Regions from separate parts of the Actinomadura sp. ATCC 39365 genome, predicted to be linked through region 3. Evidence: riboswitches for the same ligand, from Rfam matches in the RefSeq annotation. Region 3 holds a riboswitch; each other region holds the start of a gene.
The links. Region 3 has a riboswitch for cyclic di-AMP ahead of ACNF49_RS12200 (C40 family peptidase). Riboswitches for the same ligand answer to the same signal wherever they lie in the genome.

Region 1 (4,545 bases), 6.5 Mb from region 3:
CGTCGTCGGCGTTCTCGGCGGCGGGGGCGTCCTCGGTGTCCTCGGCGAGGGGGGTGGCGGGGTCGCCGTTGCGCTTGCCGCGGCCCTTGCCCTTGCCTCCGCCCTTGCCTCCGCCTTTGCCGCCCTTGCCCTTGCCGCGGCCTTTGCCGCCCTTGCCCGGGTCGTCCGTGTGCTCGTCGGGGTTCTCGGGGCCCTTCCCGGAGCCGTCCGAGCCCTCGGCGGCGGGGGCGCCGGCGCGGGTCGCGTGGGGGCGGTCGTCGGGGGTGGGGGGCTGGGGGTGACGGGGGTCCTCGGTGTCGGGGTCGGCGTCCGCGTCGGGGCGGGCGTCCGGGTCGTCCGGGTCGTCCGGGTCGTCGGGGTGTCCCGGGGATTCCGGGGGCTCGTTCGTGCCGGACGGCTCCGGCGGTCCACCGTCGCCGGGCCGGTCACCGCCGTCGTCCCTGACGGCCACACCGCCGCCGTGCGCCGCCGCGACCGCCGTGCCGGGCTCGTCGGCCCCTCCGGCGACCGCTCCGGCGGGCTCGTCCCCTTCCCGGGGCGGGTCGTTCCGCTCGCTCATCTGCCTCCCCTTCACGCGAGCTGCTCTCGTACGTACTCGCGCCACCGTGCCGCCAGCGTCTCGGCGGTGAGCCCCACGGAGGCGAGCGCCTGATCGACGCCGGCCACGCGGGCATCACGGTAGAGCCGTACCAGGGTCCCGTCACCGAACCGGTCTGCGAGGAAGCGACACGCCATCCAGGCCTCCTGGTACGCCCGCGCGAGCCGTCCTGGATCGGCGGCCGTGGGGGCGAAAGCCGCAGGTCCGGGCAACTCGCTCGGCAGCCGGCCGGCCCGTACGTCGGCGGCGAGTTCGGCGGCGGCCGTCCCGACGGGGAGCCCGGCGTCGCGGTAGGCCACGTAGTCGGCGAACCCCTCGTAGAGCCAGACGGGCAGCCGGTCGGTGCCCGCGGCGACGTGGGTGAGCTCATGGGTGAGGACGACGTCGCGTCCCGTGGGGGTGAGCCGCGCGAAGGAGCCCGGCACGATGATCACCCTGGCGCCGTCGGCCACCGCGGCCAACCCGTCCAGCGGGCCCGTGCCCGCCAGCCCGGCCGCCTCGGCGTCGGAGTCCGGCACGACGACCAGCGCGCGTACCGGCCGGCCGAGCACCGCGGACACCCGCCGTCCGGCGAGGTCCGCCCGGCGGGCGAGGTCGGCGAGCACGCCGGGGTCGGCGCGGTGCCCCACGACCACGGACCGCGCGCCGCGGGCCACCTGACCGCCGTCGCCCCACAACCCGCGCGCCCCGGCGGGCAGGACGGCGGCGGGCGGCGCGTCGGCGACCACGAGAACCGCCGTCGACAGCAGCAGCACCGAAAGGAGCAGACGCGGACCACGGAGGGACGGACGCACCTGCGAGGACACGGCCCGATGCTAGTCGGCCCAGGACGCTCCCGGCCCTTTCACGAGGCCGGCCCCTTCGCCAGACCGGTCCCTTCAGGAGGCCGGTCCCTTCACGAGGCCGGGCATGCGACAGGCCCCGGCCCGGACCGGGGATGGTCCGGGCGGGGCCCGTTGTCACGCGCCGGGACGCACCGCGCCGACGAACGACGACTTCCGCCATCCGCCCAGTTTGTCGATGCGCACCCGTTCGCCGGTCCGCGGCGAATGGACCATCTTGCCGTGGCCGACATACATGCCGACGTGGCCCAGCCCGTTGAAGAACATCAGGTCGCCCGGCTTGAGATTGCGCCAGGAGACCTTGCGCTCGATGCGGGCGAACTGGCTGTTCGTCACGCGCGGGAGTCGCACTCCGGCCTTCTTCCAGGCGTACTGGACGAGTCCGGAGCAGTCGAACGCACCAGGGCCCGTGGCCCCGTACCGGTACGGGTCGCCGACCTGATGCTTGGCGACGGCGACGGCCCTGCGGGCCTTCGACGCCTGCCGCGCGGCCTTCGCCGACTTGGCGGACCTGGCGGTCTTCGCCGACTTGGCCGACTTCGCAGTGGCCGCCTTGGCGGTGCTGGACACCGCGGTGAGCCTGGCGGCCGATTCGCTCACCGTCTGCGCCTCGGCCGGCACGGCATGGAGAGCCGCACCTCCGGCCGTCACGGTCATCGTGAGTGCGACGCCCCTCAGGGCAAGACGGGACAGACGGGGGTTATGCAGGGAGGTAGACAGGATTTCTCCTTGTGTCTTCCACGAACGCCTACCGGGTTAGCTGACGGATTCGGGCCTGGAAGTCGCCCTACGGCGCGATGACGCGCCGATTCACCCCTGATCCCGGGGGATTACGGGATCTTTGGGTCCCCGGCTCCGTGCCTCCTGGCTGCACGGACTCGGCAGGTCGCCGCCCGATGGTTGTCTCTGCATAGGGATATCGGCGGCGACCGATGGATTTTCATCTGGTCCGCATCGGGGGTTCCGATGTCGATCCGCGGTGCGCATGGCTTGCTGACCGCGACGCCAGAAACTACGCGGAGGGGTCAAGATTTGGCAAAGGGAGACACCGGCTGTAAAGATCAGATAAAGGTGGGAGTAAAGGGGGAAATCCCTGCTGGAGCAGCGGGTTCCGTTACCACTTTGTGACCCTTCTCACACTTCGCGGCACACCCGATTGTCAGGACTCTTTCGCCCCGTTTGTCCCTTTCACCCCAGGGGCCGCGGACAGCCCGAAGCCGCCCGCGATTCCGGTCGCCGGGCGGTCAGGGGGCGGGTCAGGGGCGGATGGCTCCGACCAGGGGGCGGCGGTAGTCGGCGAGGCGGACGACCTTCACGACGTCGCCCGTCTGCGGCGCGTGGACGATCTTGCCTCCGCCCGCGTAGATGCTGACGTGCCCGAGCCCCTCGCTGAAGATGAGGTCCCCCGGCTGGAGGTCCTTGATGTCCACCTTCCGGCCGGCGCCCCAGGCCCACTGCTGCCACGTCGTACGCGGCAGCGTGACACCGGCCGCGCGCCAGGCGGCCTGGGTCAGCCCTGAGCAGTCGTAGCCGCGCGGGCCCGTGCCCCCGTAGATGTACGGCTTGCCGACCTGGGCGAAGGCGAACTGCAGGACGGCGGCCGCGCTGCCCGAGGCGGGGCCGGTGTACTTGATGCCGGTGCTGTTGGGGTTGCCCGGGTTGTAGGCCCCCAGCTTGTCCAGGAGCTTCTTCTGCTGGCCGACCAGCTTCAGCACCTCGGCCCGCTCCCGCTGGACGGCGTCCCGCTCCTTGTCGGCGTCGGCCAGCGCGGTCTCGGCGTTGTCGCGCTCGGCCTTGAGGCCCTTGTTCTCGCGGTCGAAGGCGGCCAGCTTCTCCAGCCGCTCGCGCGAGAGCTGCCCGGCCATGGCCAGCCCGGCCAGCAGGTTCTCGGGGTTGTCGACCCCGACCATGCCGGGCAGGGAGGTGACGTCCCCGCCCATCTTGTACGAGTCCACCGCCGCCCTGATGATCTCGGCCCGCAGGTCGGCGACCGTCTGCAGCTTGCGCTTGTAGCGGTCGTTCAGCGTGGTGTAGGCGTCCTTGGCCTTCTTGTAGTTCTCGGTCGCCGTGTTGTACCGGTCGACGACCTTGTCGGCCTTGTCGTTGAGCTTCTCGAGCTTGGCCTTGGCCTGTTTGAGAGTGGGCTTGGGATCAGCGAGCGCCGCACCCATCGGGACCGTCATCAGTCCGATCGCGAGACCCGCGGCCACCGTCACCCGGCCAAACCTCACAGCGTCGCCTCCCAGGGATTACACCTGGGGCGAAATAGTACAGAAGTGGCGGGTGGGGTCTCGCCAATAGTGCTAATTCGTAACTTATGCGCGGCCCAGCCGGCGCAGCAGCAGACCGGACGGAACCGGTCTGGCGCCCATGCGGCGGACGGACTCGGCCACCTCGCGGTCGGAGGAGACGACGGCGATGGCCCGGCCGGGCGGCTCGGCCCGGACGAGCTGGCGGATGAGGTCGTCGGCGATCTCCCCCGGCGCGCTGAACAGCACCCGCACCCCGCGCGGCGCCACCACCTGCACCGGCGCGTTGAGCTCGGCGCCGTCGAAGACCACCGTCACCTCGACCCGGGTCTGGGCGACCAGCCCGCCGAGGCCGGTCATCAGCCGGTTGCGCTGGTCGGCGAGGGTGAGCGTGCCGTAGCCGGTCTTCGTGACGTTGTAGCCGTCGATGATCAGATGGACCTGCGGCAGCGCCAGGAGCTGGTCGAGCAGCTGCGGGTCGTCGTCGGCCAGGGCCCGCGCGGGCACGCCGCGCACCCCCGGACGCTCGCCGGTGCTGGCCGCGACAGAGTCGGCGGGCCTGCTGATCGTGGTGGGCAGCGCCAGCTCCCTGCGCAGCCCGGCCGAGGCGTCCTGGAGGGCGTCGAGCAGCACCCTGACGCGGGCGTCCTCGATGCTGCGGCCCTCGCGGGCGGCCCGGCGGGAGGCTTCGAGCTGCTTCTCCACGTCGGCCGGGCGCTCGCGCAGACGGCGCAGCTCGGCCTCGCCCGCGTTGCCGGCGGTGGAGGCGGCGTGCCGGGCGTCGTCGGCGGCCTGCTCCATCTCCTCGGCCCTGCGGGTGGCGGCCTTGGCCCGCTCGCGGGCGTCGTGGAGCTTG
Region 2 (4,545 bases), 1.3 Mb from region 3:
GGCCGTAGGGCTGCGACTGCTGCTGCTGGCCGTAGGCCTGGCCGTACTGCTGCTGGTCGCCGTACTGCTGCTGGGCGTAACCCTGCTGCTGGTCGCCGTACTGCTGCTGGGCGTAGCCGCCCTGCTGGCCGTACTGGGCGTCCTGGGCGTAGCCCTGCTGCTGGCCGTAGTCGGGCTGCGACTGCTGACCGTAGCCCTGCTGGCCGTACTGGGCCTCCTGGCCGTAACCCTGCTGGGCCTGCTGGCCGTAGCCGGGCTGGGCGTACTGCTGGCCGGAGGACTGCGGCTGCTGGCCGTAGCCCTGCTGGCCCGAGGCGGCCTGCTGGCCGTACTGGGCGTCCTGGCCGTAGCCCTGCTGCTGGCCGTAGTCGGGTTGCGACTGCGGCTGCTGGCCGTACTGCGGTTGCTGGCCGTAACCCTGCTGGCCCGAGGCGGCCTGCTGGCCGTACTGGGCCTCCTGGCCGTAGCCGGGCTGCGTGTACTGCTGGCCCGAGGACTGCGGCTGCTGGCCGTAGCCGGGCTGCTGGCCCGACGCGGGCTGCTGGCCGTAACCCTGCTGGCCGTAGTCGGGCTGCGACTGCTGCCCGTAGCCCTGCTGACCGTAGCCCTGCTGGCCGGAGGACTGCGGCTGCTGGCCGTAACCCTGCTGGCCCGAAGCGGCCTGCTGGCCGTACTGGGCCTCCTGACCGTAGCCGGGCTGCGTGTACTGCTGGCCCGAGGACTGCGGCTGCTGGCCGTAGCCCTGCTGCTGGTCATAGCCCTGCTGCTGGCCGTAGCCCTGCTGACCCGAGGCGGCCTGCTGGCCGTACTGGGGCTGCTGGCCGTAGCCCTGCTGCTGGCCGTACTGCTGCTGTTGCTGGCCGTACTGCTGTTGCTGGCCATAGCCCTGTTGCTGCTGCTGACCGTATGGGGGCTGGCCGAAGGCATCGTCCGCCCGGTAGCCGACCACAGTCACGTCCGGGTCGGGCTCACCGGGCCGACGGCCGTGGTGCTGCCCGTACTCGGGGTTCTCGCCGGAATCGTCCTGTGGGTACGGCGGCTGTCCGGTGCTCACCGTGTCACCTCGCTTCGAGTGCGCATGTGGCACGTGTCAGGACACATGCCTGTGCTGCCCAACGTATCGACATAGGTATCAACAATCACCTTTCCAAGTGGTCAAGGTCCGCGTCACCCGATGTCAGATGCAGCAGCATGCGGGTGTTGCCAAGGGTGTTCGGTTTGACGTGTTCCAGATCAAGGAACTCCGCCACACCCTCGTCGTACGAGGCCAGCAACTCGGCGTAGACCTCGGGTGAGACCGGTGTGCCCTGGATGGGGCGGAAACCGTGCCTCGCGAAGAAGTCGACCTCAAAAGTCAGACAGAATACACGCCGCAGCCCCAGATCCTTCGCCTGCCGGACGAGTGCCGAGACGATCCGCCGCCCGACCCCCAACCCCCGGCACGCGGGATCGACGGCCACCGTACGAACCTCGGCGAGGTCCTCCCAGAGCACGTGGAGCGCGCCGCAGCCGACGACCTCCCCGCTCCGCTCGGCCACCCAGAACTCCTGGACGTCCTCGTACAGCGTGACCGTGGCCTTCTCCAGGAGCCGCGGCCCCGCGCCCGCGTAGGTGTCCACGAGACGCCTGATCGCACGCACGTCGGGCGTGCGCGCACGCCTGACCACGACCGCGGTCTCGGGGACTGCCACTTCGGCCACCTGCTCCATGGCTCTCCAGGGTACAGATCTCATTACGGCTCGGCCCTAAATCCCACGTCTCGGGCATCTCATCACATCCCGTGGTCAGGCGAACACGAGCTGACTTGGAGCTTTCCTCCAGACCTCAGCACCCTGAATGCTGGACAAAAGGTGCAGAAGCCTGCTTCCGTACGGCTACCCACGAGATCACCTTGTGACCCTTCAGTTGTGAAACCTCTACAGACTCGGCAGTTCCGGTTGAGCGTGAACCCGGAGTGCATTAGTGTCCAGCGACGATGTTCTCCGCGTAATGCGCGCGGAAAGACACGCCCAATTCCCGCAAGGGAAGCCGGGGAACCAACGGTGGCGAGCACCTCGCGCCACCACTTGGGGTGAATCCGACCATCTCGGTAGGGCTGCTCCGGCCCGAACCCGTCAGCTAACCCGGCCGGCGTCGATGAGAGGAGCTCGGTTGGTGAAGCGGACGCTCGACCGCTCGGGGAAGTCGGGGGGCAGGCACGCCCGCCCCCAGGAGCAGGCCAGGCGCACACGCCGCCTCGGCGTCATCGGCGTCACCATCGCCGCGATGCTGTTCGCCGTCCCCGTCGGTTCCGCCGCCGCCGACCCGAAGCCGTCGCTCTCCGAACTCGCCGACCAGGTGGAGAAGCTGCACGAAGAGATCGAGACGCTGGCCGAGCAGTACAACGAGCAGCGCGAACGGCTGAAGGCCGCACAGAAGGCCAACGACTCCGCCCAGAAGATCCTGGCCACCAGCGAGTCCGACCTGGCCGCCAGGCGCGCCAGGGCCTCGCTGCTCGCCCAGAACGCCTACATCACCGGCGGCCTGGACAAGGCCCTGGCCTTCGCCCAGTCCGGCGACCCCGAGACCTTCCTCGACCGGGCCGCGACCACGTACGCGCTCGAACAGCAGCAGGGCGAGGAGGTCAACCAGCTCGCCAAGGCCATGGAGGCCGCCGAGCGGGCCAGGGCCGGCGCCAAGACCCGCATCGCCGAGGTCCAGAAGATCGTCACCGATCTCGAGGGCAAGCGCTCGAAGATCACCAAGCTGGTCACCAAGGTCGAGAGCAACCTCTACCGGCGGGCCGTCGGCGAGGCGGGCCGTCCCGGCACCCGCGCCGTACGCGTCAACCTGCCGGTCATCGGCGACGGCAAGGCCGCCCAGGCCGCCAAGTGGGCCCTCACCCAGCAGCTCAAGCCGTACGTGTGGGGCGCGGAGGGGCCGCGCTCCTACGACTGCTCCGGCCTGGTGATGGCCGCCTACCAGCGCGTGGGCATCTCGCTCCCCCACTACACCGGCGACCAGTGGACGGCCGGCACGCACATCAGCCGCGACCAGCTGCGCCCCGGCGACCTGGTGTTCTTCTACAGCGACCTGCACCACGTCGGCATCTACATCGGCGGCGGCATGATGGTCCACGCCCCGCAGACGGGTGACGTCGTGCGGGTCGCCTCGATAGACCGGCGGCCGTTCGCCGGCGGCGTGCGCATCGCGGACTGACCGGCGCGGCACTTCGCCGAGCGCCGCTAGATGAGCTGGCGGCGCGCCGCCCATGCCACGGCCTCGATCGCCGTGGCCACGCCGATGCGGTCGCAGATGCCCCTCAGCCTGCGCCGTACGGTCCGTCCGCTGATATCCAGCCGCCTGCCGACCCGATCGACGGTCACCCCCTGGCCAGCTCGGCCAGTAACGCCAAATCCGCGTGGCTCAGCTCAACGCCTTCTGTGAGCACATCCACCGGGAGCCCTCCCCCAACAGCAGAACTCGGACCTTTCAGGCGAAGCAAGCCGCTCGTCTCGGTGAAGGTAAACGCATCGCGGAAAGGTCGTCAAGCGCGACAATCGGCGCCCTTGACCAGTGCTATTGACATGATCGCTTATATGTGACGTACTCCGCATATGTTGGCACGCCGTGGTCCGCTATGAACGGTCCAAACGATCAATTCGGCGGCCCGGTACCGCCCCCGATGAGCGCCACCGACCTGCTGGGTTTTGATCCATCGGATCCGCAATTTGTGCGCGATCCGTACGTCCGATATCGCGAGCTGCGAGCCGCCGGGCCGATCTTCGCGACGCGCGGTGGGCTGCTCGTCGTGACCACGTACGAGTTGTGCGCGGCGGTATTGCGCGATCCCGGGTTCGGTCACGGAACGTCCGCGCCCGCGCAGGAAGAGCCAGGTCAGCCCGGCAGGTCGTTCCTGCTCATGGACCCGCCCGATCACACCCGGTTGCGTGCTCTGGTCAGCCGCGCGTTCACGCCGCGCATGGTGGCCCGCCTCAGGCCGCGGATCGAGGTGATCACCGCCGACCTGATCGGGCGGCTGCCGGAGGAGGCGGAGCTGATTTCCGGTTTCGCCCACCCGCTGCCGGTGATGGTGATCAGCGAGATGCTCGGGGTGCCGCCGGAGGACCACGACCGCTTCCGCGGATGGAGCGAGGCCCTTGCCCGCGGACTTGACCCGATGCTGACAGACGCCCTCATGTCGGAAACGGAGCGTTCCAGGAACGAGTTCCGCGACTACTTCCGCCGCCTGATCGCGCAGCGGCGCGAGCGTCCCGGCGATGACCTCCTGAGCGCCCTCGCACACGTCGAGGAGCTCACCGAGGCCGAGTTGCTGGCGACCTGCGTGCTGCTGCTCGTGGCCGGCCACGAGACCACCGTCAACCTCATCGCGAACGGCGTGCTGAACCTGCTGCGGCACGGCCTGCTGCACCTCGCCGCCGAGCGGCCGAGGGAGGTGGTCGAGGAGGTGCTGCGCTTCGATCCGCCGGTCCAGCTCACCTCCAGGATCGCGCTGGAGGACCGGGAACTGGGCGGGACGCCGGTGCCCGCCGGCTCGGCCGTGCT
Region 3 (4,545 bases):
CCGCACTTGGCGAAGCCGGTGCCGCCGGGCGCGGCGCGCGTGTACTCGGTGGACAGCCAGACCGAGACCGGCTTGATGCCGCCGCTGAAGTACGAGGCCGCCGGCGAGGCGATCACCATGTACTTGTAGGTCTTCGACGGGTAGTTGACGCCGAGCCCGGCCTGCGTGGCGAACATGAACGGGCGCAGGTAGAGGCTGTGGCCCTCGGTGGTGGGCACCCACTCCTTGTCGGCCGAGACCAGCAGCTCCAGCGACTCCACGAACGCCTCCTCCGGCAGCTCGGGCATGGCCATGCGCTCGGCCGAGCGGTTGAAACGGGCGGCGTTCGCGTACGGACGGAAGGTCGCGATCGAGCCGGAGATCTGCCGGTACGCCTTCAGGCCCTCGAACAGCTCCTGCGCATAGTGGAAGACCGAGGTCGCGGGGTCGAGCGAGAGCGGCCCGTACGGCATGAGCCTGGCGTCGTGCCATCCCTCGCCGTCGGTGTAGTCGATCGAGATCATGTGGTCGGTGAAGACCTGCCCGAACCCGGGGTTCGCCAGTACCTGCTCCCGCTCGGCCGCGGTGCGAGCGTGGTCGGAATGCTGCACGTCGAAGCTGAGCTTCTGAGCGATGGTCATGACGGCGGTCCTTCTCTCTACGAATCTGCGACTTCAAGCTGATTCTGGTAGCTACTGCCCGCGAGCAGTATTCGTACTTCCTAGTGTCTCGCGATTTGGGATAGCAAGAGGCAGTTGGGGGTGGTTCGATCCGGTGAACGCAAAAAAGCGCCTGGCAGTCCTCGTCCGGACCGCCAGGCGCGTGCGGGGCTAGGCGGTCCTAGCCGGCTACTCGCGCGGCGATGTCGTCGCCGATCTCGCTGGTCGTGCGGCCGGCGCGGCCGGTCACCCGCTCGGCGATGTCGGCGGCCACGGCCTGCTCGACCTTGGCGGCCTCGGCGTGCAGGCCGAGGTGGTCGAGGAGCATGCCGACGGACAGGATGGTGGCGGTCGGGTCGGCCTTGCCCTGACCGGCGATGTCGGGCGCGCTGCCGTGCACCGGCTCGAACATGCTCGGCGAGGTGCGCTCGGGGTTGATGTTGCCGCTGGCCGCCAGGCCGATGCCGCCGGCGATCGCGGCGCCGAGGTCGGTGATGATGTCGCCGAACAGGTTGTCGGTGACGATCACGTCGAAGCGCTCGGGCTGGGTGACGAAGAACATCGAGGCCGCGTCGATGTGGCTGTAGTCGGTGGTGACGTCGGGGAACTCGGCGGCCACGCGGTTGACCGTGCGCTGCCAGAGGTCGCCGGCGTAGGTGAGCACGTTCGTCTTGTGGACGAGCGTGAGCTTCTTGCGGGGCCGCGACTGAGCCTTCTGGAAGGCGTAACGCACGACGCGCTCGACGCCGTGGGCGGTGTTCAGCGACTCCTGGGTGGCGATCTCGTGCGGCGTGCCGCGGCGCATGACGCCGCCGGTGCCCGCGTAGAGGCCCTCGGTGCCCTCGCGGACGACGACCATGTCGATGTGCTCGGCCGAGGCGCCGGCCAGCGCGGTCTCGACGCCGGGGAACAGCTTGACCGGCCGCAGGTTGACGTAGTGGTCGAACTCGAACCGGAGCTTGAGCAGCAGGTCGCGCTCCAGGATGCCGGGCGGCACGCTGGGGTCGCCCACGGCGCCGAGCAAGATCGCGTCATAGCCGCGCAGCTCTTCGAGCACCGCGTCGGGCAGTGTCTCGCCCGTACGGTGGTAGCGGGCTGCGCCCAGGTCGTAGTGGGTGGGCTCGATCTTCGTGCCCACGGCCTCCAGGACCTTGAGCCCTTCGGCTACGACCTCGGCGCCGATGCCATCCCCGGGGATGACGGCCAGGCGGATGTTACGCGACTCCATGGGCGGTACCTTACCGGCTCGTCTCGGCTGACGAACACATCATCTCAACAACCGGACAATCCGTTTTGGGGGGATTGCGACCTTTTGACCGTTTCGTTAGAGTCCGACGAGCCTAATCCACGCAGCCGCTGCGTGGAGCCGGGGACCCACCTTTCCCCCCGGGGCGAATCGGCCGCGCCTCCCCCGAGGAGCACCGCCGTAGGGCTACTTCCAGGCCCGAGCCCGTCAGCTAACCCGGTCGGCCACGTGGAAGGACAGTCCCCTGTCTAGCATCGCCATCTTTTTGGCGGTGGCAGCGGGCGCCGCAGGTCTCGCGCCTGCCGCCCCCGCGGCTCCCGCCGCTCCGGCCGCCCCCGCCCCCTCCGTCACCCTCACCGGCCCCCAGGTGAAACAGGTCCAGGAACGGCACGTGCCGAAACCGGCCTGGAAGGTCGCCCTCGAATACGCCATGGACAAGCGCGGCACCCCGTACGTGTGGGGTGGCGCCAGCGAACGGGGCTACGACTGCTCGGGCCTCATGCTCCGGGCCTACGAAGACGCCGGCATCGAGCTCCCCAGAACCGCCGCGGAGCAGTACGGCGCCTTCTCCAGGAAGATCGCCTGGAAGGACCTCGAACCAGGCGACCTGGTGTTCTTCAGCGGCCTGGGCCACGTCGGCATGATCTCCAAGCCCGGCTACATGGTCCACTCCCCCCATACCGGCGACGTGGTGAAGGAGGAACGCCTGTCGCAGTGGCGCAGGCAGGCCTTCGTCGGCGCGGTACGCCCCGACCCCAAGGGCGTCAAGCGCTGGGCCGACTACAAGCAGCTCCAGAAGGCCCCCGCCCCCGCCATGCTCACCGCGACCCTGTGACGACGACCTTCCCCGGGGCGTGCCCCTCCTCCTGGTAGCGGACGGCCGCCGGGAGCTCGCCGAACGGGAAGGTCCTGTCGATGACCGGGGTGACCGCGCCCTGCTCGATCAGCCCGGTCAACGTCAGCAGGTTCGCCCTGTTGCTCCCGCAGCGGACCACGTCCGCCCTGACGATCCGCTGCGGGACGAAGGGCCCCGACGCGAGCGCGGCGAACATGTGGCCGGCCGGCTGCACCCAGCGGCCGGCCGGCCCGCCGACCAGCACGTACGTGCCCTTCCTGGTCAGCACGCGGCGGCAGTCCGCCAGCCGGCGACCGCCCGCCACGTCGAGCAGGAGGTCGAAGCGCCGCCCCGACGCCGCGAAGTCCTCCTTGGTGTGGTCGATGACGTCGTCCGCGCCGAGCGAGCGGACCAGGTCCGCGTTGCGCCCGCTGCACACGCCCGTGACCTGCGCCCCCAGCGCCTTGGCGAGCTGCACGGCGAACGTGCCCACGCCGCCGGACGCGCCGTTGACCAGCACCTTCTGGCCCGGCTGGACGCGTCCCTCGTCGCGCAGCGCGATCAGCGCGGTGTTGGCCGCCATCGGCACCGCCGCCGCCTGCTCGAACGACAGGCCCGCCGGCTTGGGCGCCACCTCGCCCTGCCGCAGGCAGACGTACTCGCCGAAGCCGCCCCCCAGCGACATCGCGTACACCTCGTCGCCGGGACGGAACAGCGTGACGTCCTTGCCGGCCGCCTCCACCTCCCCCGCCACGTCGGCCCCGAGGACGGCGATGCTGGGCCGGCGCAGCCCGACCCCGCCGCCCATGACCCGGGCCAGGTACGGCTCTCCCCGCATGAAGTGCCAGTCGTAGGGCTGCACGGACGTGGCCCGCACCCGGACCAACACCTCGTCGTCGCCCGGCACGGGCCGCTCGACGTCGGTCAGGACGAGCTGGTCGGGCGAGCCGAACGAGCGCAGGACGTACGCCTTCATCGTTTTTCTCCCTCGTGCCGCTGATGTGCCGTCAGTGTGGGCGTGACCTGCACGGACGCTCAACGGTCGAAAGGCGACGGCTCGATGGCCGAAAGTACGACCGCCCTCCCGCCGATGGTGCGAACCGGGACGGGCCGTCCGCGCGATGACCGGGCACGGGCGCGGGCGGCACGCTTTCGGGCATGAGATGGATCGCACCCGCCGGGCTGCTCGCGCTCAGCGTCGTCCCCCTGGTCGCCGGCGCACTCCGGCTGACCGAACTGGCCGCCGGCGCCCCCGTCACGGCGGACAACGCGCGCTTCTTCGCCATGCCCGTGCCGGTGCTGCTGCACATCCCGGCTTCCCTGGTGTTCTGCGTCCTCGGCACGTTCCAGTTCCAGGCCCGGTTCCGGGCCGGGCGGCCGGGGTGGCACCGCGCGGCGGGCCGGGTCCTGGTGGCCTGCGGGCTGGTCGCCGCGTTGTCGGGGTTGTGGCTGACGCTCTTCTCCGACCTTCCCGCCGGCGACGGGCTGCTGCTGGCCGCCTTCCGGCTGCTGTTCGGGACGGCCATGGCCGCCTGCCTCCTGCTCGGCCTGGCCGCGATCCGGCGGCGCGACATGGCCCGGCATCGCGCCTGGATGACCCGCGGGTACGCGATCGGGCTCGGCGCGGGCACGCAGGCGTTCACCCTGGCGTTCGGGCCGGCCGCCTTCGGGCCGCCCGGCGAGCTCGGCCGGGCGCTGCTCGTCGGCGCGGGCTGGGTGATCAACCTGGCGGTGGCCGAGTCGATCCTCCGCAGAGCCCGCAGAGTCCGTCGAGGTCAGGTGCGTACGCGGTCGGTCTCGTAGGCCCACATGGCGATCTCGACGCG
Region 4 (4,545 bases), 200 kb from region 3:
GAGGTCCTGGCGGAGATGGAGCTCCTGCGCGGCCGCACGCCGGACGTCACCGGCAGCGTCGCCTGCACCGTCGACGGCCTGCGGATCGCCTGCGACCTGCAAGGAGACACCGGCGAGCAGGTGGCGGCACTGTCGGCGGCGCTGCTCGCGATGAGCGGCCGGATGCTGACCATGGCGGGCCGCGGGACGTTCGAGGAGACCCTCGTGTCCGGCACCGCAGGGTTCGCGGCCTTCTACGCCGCGGGCCCCACGATCGTCCTCACGGTCCTGGCGGGACCCGGCGCCAACGTCGGGCTCCTCCGGCTGGAGGGCAGGAAGACGGCGGCCTCCGTGGCCGCCGTGGCACGCAAACACTGACCATCCCCACCGAAGCGGAGGAAAGCATGGCAGGCATGGACGTCTCCCTCAAGGAGATGATGAGCATCGACGGCACGATCGGGGCGGCGATCGTCGACCACGGCAGCGGCATGGCGCTCGGCACGCTCGGCGGCTCGAAGGAGCTGGACCTGCAGGTCGCGGCGGCGGGCAACACCGAGGTCATCAAGGCCAAGCTGCGCACGATGGACTCGCTGGGCCTCAAGGACGGCATCGAGGACATCCTGATCACGCTGACCGCCCAGTACCACATCATCCGCCCGCTGACCGGCCGCAGCGGCAAGGGCCTGTTCCTCTACCTCGCCCTCGACCGCAACCGGGCCAACCTGGCCCTGGCCCGGCACATGCTCAAGGTCATCGAGGAGAAGCTGGAGCTCTGACCGGCCACGGCTCCGCGGGGCTCCGCGGGCGGCTACGCGGCGGGCTCCGGCCGTGCGGGCGCCGCGGAGCCGGTGTGGGCGGCGATCTCGGCGACGATCGCGGGCCAGAGGGGGCGGGGCAGGTCGTGGCCCATGCCGGGGTAGGTGACCAGGCGGGCGTCCGGGATGGCGGCGGCCGTCGCCCGTCCGCCGGCGAGCGGCACGAGCTGGTCGTCCTCGCCGTGGATGACCAGCGCGGGCACCTTCAGCCCGCCCAGCGCGGACGTGCGGTCGCCGGAGGCCATGATGGCGGCGAGCTGGCGGGCCGTGCCGGCCGGGTCGTGGCAGCGGTCGAAGGCCAGCCCGGCCAGCCTGGTGACGCGTTCGCGGTCCAGCTCCCAGCCGGGGGACCCGAGCACGGCCCAGGTCGTCAGCGCGCCGGCGACGACCGTCTCGCGGTCGGTCGCGGGCTTGGCGAAGAGCACCGCGGCGGCCGCCTCGGTCGGCGGGGCCGCCTGCGGACCGGGCGTGGACATGATCGAGGTCAGGCTCAGCACGCGGGCGGGGTGCCGGATGGCCAGCGCCTGGGCGATCATCCCGCCCATCGAGGCGCCGACGACGTGCGCGGCGGGCAGGCCCAGGACGTCCATGAGCCCGGCGCTGTCGTCGGCCAGGTCGTCCAGCACGTACGGCGAGGGCGCACCCCATGCGGGGACGCCCTCGTCGTGGAGATGGGTGGACAGGCCCGCGTCGCGGTTGTCGAACCTGACGACGTGGTGGCCCTGCTCGGCCAGGAGTTCACAGAACTCGTCGTCCCAGTGGATGAGCTGGGCGCCGAGTCCCATGATGAGCAGCAGGGGCCGGCCCGCGGGTGAGCCGAAGCTCTCGTAGGCGATCTCGATGCCGTTGGCGGCTGCGCGCTGGATCACAGCGACCAGAATGTCATTCTGGTCGCGAGGCGTAAAGAGCGGTTTGTTCGGAGATCAGTCGTTGAGCAGCTTGCGCAGGCGCTCGCCGCCGAGCACCACGCCGCCGCCGGCCAGCACCAGCACGCCGGCCATGACGGTGCCGCCCATCGCGACGGTCTTCCCGACCTGGCCGCCGGCGGAACCGGCCGCGTCCTCGGCGGGCTTTTCGGCCAGCACCTTGGGGGGCTCGGCCGGGTTGGCGTCGTACCTGCCCCACGCGCCGCTGGAGAAGGCCACGGGGTAGTTCTTCTTGCCCTTGCCCTCGCCCCACTTGGTGATGACGTAGTCGATCTTGATGTGGCCGCGGCCGCCGTTGCCGTCCACGCCGAGCGTGTCGGGGTTGAACGTGCCGCCGGTCAGCTCGGCGAAGGTCTTGGCGTCGAGGTCGAGCATGACGCCACGGTTGGAGGGCTCGCCGGGGCCGCGGTCGCCCACGAAGAACGGCATCTTCTTGCCGTTGAAGGTCACGTAACCCTCGGTCATGAGGGGCCAGCTCGGGCTGGCGGCCAGGCCCTTCTGCATGGGCTTGCCGCTGGCCGGGAGACCGGTGTCGCCGGCGCGGCCGGAGGAGTCGTCCCAGAAGTAGGAGGCCTTGGTGGAACCCTTGAGCAGGATCTTCTGGTCGTCGCCGGTGTCGGCGTGGGCGCCGGTGGCGGAGATCGTCAGCGCGCCCAGGGCGGACACGGACAGCAGAGCGAGAGAGCGCAGGCCAAATCGAGACATGAAGCAGTGAAGTCCTTCGCGAGGGGACAGGGGGAACGCGCGTGACTACGGTGCGTAACCGGGCAGAGCGCCGAAAAGGTGGTTACGCGGCGCGTGGGGGAAGTCAGGGAAGAGACCGCTCAGCAGGCGGTCGTCACTACACTGTCCGGGGGTACGACGAGGTGGTACATGCGTGAAGTCCTCTCCATCTCGCCTACCGGGTTAGCTGACGGGTTCGGGCGTGGAGATGCCCTACCGGCACATGGCCGGATTCACCCCAATGAGATGGGTCCCCGGTTCCCGACATGTCGGGATTCGGCGCCAGCTGTCGTCCCTCTCCTGGTAGGGACTACGCCACCAGCTGGTAATTGGTTAAGACGGTACCCAGAGATTCGGACAAATACAAACGAATCGTCATGAACCGGGTAAAGATCTACCTATCGAGGTAAAGAGAAAGGGGGCACGGCATGCCGTACCCCCTGCGAAATCGGGCCTTTCAGCCGCCGCTCTTGCGCCTGAAGGATCTTTTACTCGCTGCCGGACCGTGCGCCCCGTGGATCTTCGACGGGTCCACGCCCCTGCCACCCGCGGCCGAGTCGGCCTGCTGCCCGCGCTTGCGTTCCAACGCCTCGCGGAACTTGCGCTTCATCTCGTCCTCGGGAGTCTCGCTGACTTCCGGCTCCGGTGTTTCCGCCATGAGGACCTCCTGGTTCTGGGGACATCCACAGCTTCGCACGACGTCGCTTACGACGCGAAACCGGCCTCCACTCTGCTTTCCGCGGCGGGCGTCCGCTCCAGCCGCCTGCCGGGCATCATCACCAGCGCGACCAGGGCGATTGTCGCGCCCGCCACGCCCAGCGACGGGATGACCACGGCCGCCGCCGAGGCGTGCGCGGCCGCGAGCCCGTGCACGGGCGCGTCCGTGGTGATGACCGACGTGTACGCGGTGCCGGCCAGCGCCAGCGCCACCGAGCCGCCGATCTGCCGGAAGAAGGTGAGGTTGGCCGAGGCCGTGCCGATGTACCGCGGCTCGACGGCCTGCTGCACGGCCACGGTCAGCCCCGACAACATCGGCCCCATGCCGAGCCCGAGCAGCGCCATCCATCCGGCCAGCAGCAGGCCGTCGGTGCGCACGGTGAGGTTCAGGCAGAGCAGGCTGCCGGCCACCAGCAGGAACGGCGCCCCGACCAGCCACGGCTTGTACGTGCGTGTCCTGGACATCAGCGTGCCCATGAGAGCGCTGCCCGCCACCATGGCCAGCGTCATCGGGTAGATCCTCAGCCCGGACTCGGTGGCGCTGACGCCCAGCGCCTGCTGGAAGTAGCGCGGCAGGAACACCACGCCGGCGTACATGCAGAAGGCGGTGAAGAACGAGCTCGCGTTGACCAGCGTGTACGTACGGTCCCGGAACAGGTGCATCGGCATGATCGGGTTCGCCGCCCGCAGCTCGACCAGCACGAACACGACCAGCAGGACCAGCGCCAGCAGGACCGGCCCGGCCACGGGCGGGGACGTCCAGGAGTTGCCGTCCAGGCCCTTCTCGGTCAGGCCGAGCAGCAGGGCGCTGATGGCCACGCCGAACACCGCGATGCCCGCGTAGTCCGGCCGGCCCCCGCCGCCGGTGCCCGGACGGAACGGCAGCCGCAGCACCACGATCGCGATCAGCACGATCCCGAGCGGCACGTTCACGTAGAAGGCCCACCGCCAGCTCGCGTGGTCGGTGAACAACCCGCCCAGGAAGGGCCCGGCCAGGTACGTCAACGCCATCACGCCGCCGAGTGCGCCCTGCACGCGGGCGCCGTTGCGCCCGGGCGGGAACATCTCCATCACCAGGGCCAGCGACAGCGGCAACAACGCGCCCGCGCCCAGCCCCTGCACGGCGCGGAAGGCGATGAGCTGGGTCATGTCCTGGGCGAGCCCGCACAACGCCGATCCGGCGACGAACACCGACATCCCGACGAGCAGCAGCGGCTTCCTGCCGTGCTGGTCGGAGAGCCGGCCGTACAGCGGCACGGTCACGGTGGAGGTGAGCAGGTATGCCGTGACCACCCAGGTGTAGAGCCGGGTGCCGCCCAGCTCGCCGGTGATGCGGGGCAACGCGGTGCCGACGATCGTCTGGTCGAGCATCGCCAGGAACATCC

Region 1: another riboswitch for cyclic di-AMP. It lies ahead of ACNF49_RS42955 (C40 family peptidase); the one in region 3 lies ahead of ACNF49_RS12200 (C40 family peptidase).
Region 2: another riboswitch for cyclic di-AMP. It lies ahead of ACNF49_RS05955 (C40 family peptidase); the one in region 3 lies ahead of ACNF49_RS12200 (C40 family peptidase).
Region 4: another riboswitch for cyclic di-AMP. It lies ahead of ACNF49_RS13215 (hypothetical protein); the one in region 3 lies ahead of ACNF49_RS12200 (C40 family peptidase).

What each region holds. Positions count from the first base shown of each region.
Region 1 covers NZ_CP184335.1:8,893,277-8,897,821, forward strand. Annotated here, with positions in the region: gene ACNF49_RS42945 (M48 family metallopeptidase) at 1-559, opposite strand, end outside; gene ACNF49_RS42950 (gluzincin family metallopeptidase) at 571-1,353, opposite strand; gene ACNF49_RS42955 (C40 family peptidase) at 1,558-2,040, opposite strand; cyclic di-AMP (ydaO/yuaA leader) riboswitch at 2,171-2,334, opposite strand; gene ACNF49_RS42960 (C40 family peptidase) at 2,697-3,623, opposite strand; gene ACNF49_RS42965 (NYN domain-containing protein) at 3,756-4,545, opposite strand, start outside.
Region 2 covers NZ_CP184335.1:1,117,347-1,121,891, reverse strand. Annotated here, with positions in the region: gene ACNF49_RS05965 (RDD family protein) at 1-1,054, opposite strand, end outside; gene ACNF49_RS05960 (amino-acid N-acetyltransferase) at 1,140-1,709, opposite strand; cyclic di-AMP (ydaO/yuaA leader) riboswitch at 1,997-2,148, shown strand; gene ACNF49_RS05955 (C40 family peptidase) at 2,155-3,198, shown strand; gene ACNF49_RS05950 (helix-turn-helix domain-containing protein) at 3,225-3,365, opposite strand; gene ACNF49_RS05945 (cytochrome P450) at 3,713-4,545, shown strand, end outside.
Region 3 covers NZ_CP184335.1:2,426,382-2,430,926, reverse strand. Annotated here, with positions in the region: gene ACNF49_RS12210 (branched-chain amino acid aminotransferase) at 1-620, opposite strand, end outside; gene ACNF49_RS12205 (3-isopropylmalate dehydrogenase) at 820-1,866, opposite strand; cyclic di-AMP (ydaO/yuaA leader) riboswitch at 1,966-2,125, shown strand; gene ACNF49_RS12200 (C40 family peptidase) at 2,156-2,719, shown strand; gene ACNF49_RS12195 (NAD(P)-dependent alcohol dehydrogenase) at 2,703-3,695, opposite strand; gene ACNF49_RS12190 (DUF2306 domain-containing protein) at 3,878-4,522, shown strand; gene ACNF49_RS12185 (response regulator) at 4,495-4,545, opposite strand, start outside.
Region 4 covers NZ_CP184335.1:2,627,534-2,632,078, reverse strand. Annotated here, with positions in the region: gene ACNF49_RS13230 (roadblock/LC7 domain-containing protein) at 1-357, shown strand, start outside; gene ACNF49_RS13225 (hypothetical protein) at 384-755, shown strand; gene ACNF49_RS13220 (alpha/beta fold hydrolase) at 788-1,663, opposite strand; gene ACNF49_RS13215 (hypothetical protein) at 1,718-2,425, opposite strand; cyclic di-AMP (ydaO/yuaA leader) riboswitch at 2,601-2,735, opposite strand; gene ACNF49_RS13210 (DUF5302 domain-containing protein) at 2,901-3,101, opposite strand; gene ACNF49_RS13205 (MDR family MFS transporter) at 3,149-4,545, opposite strand, start outside.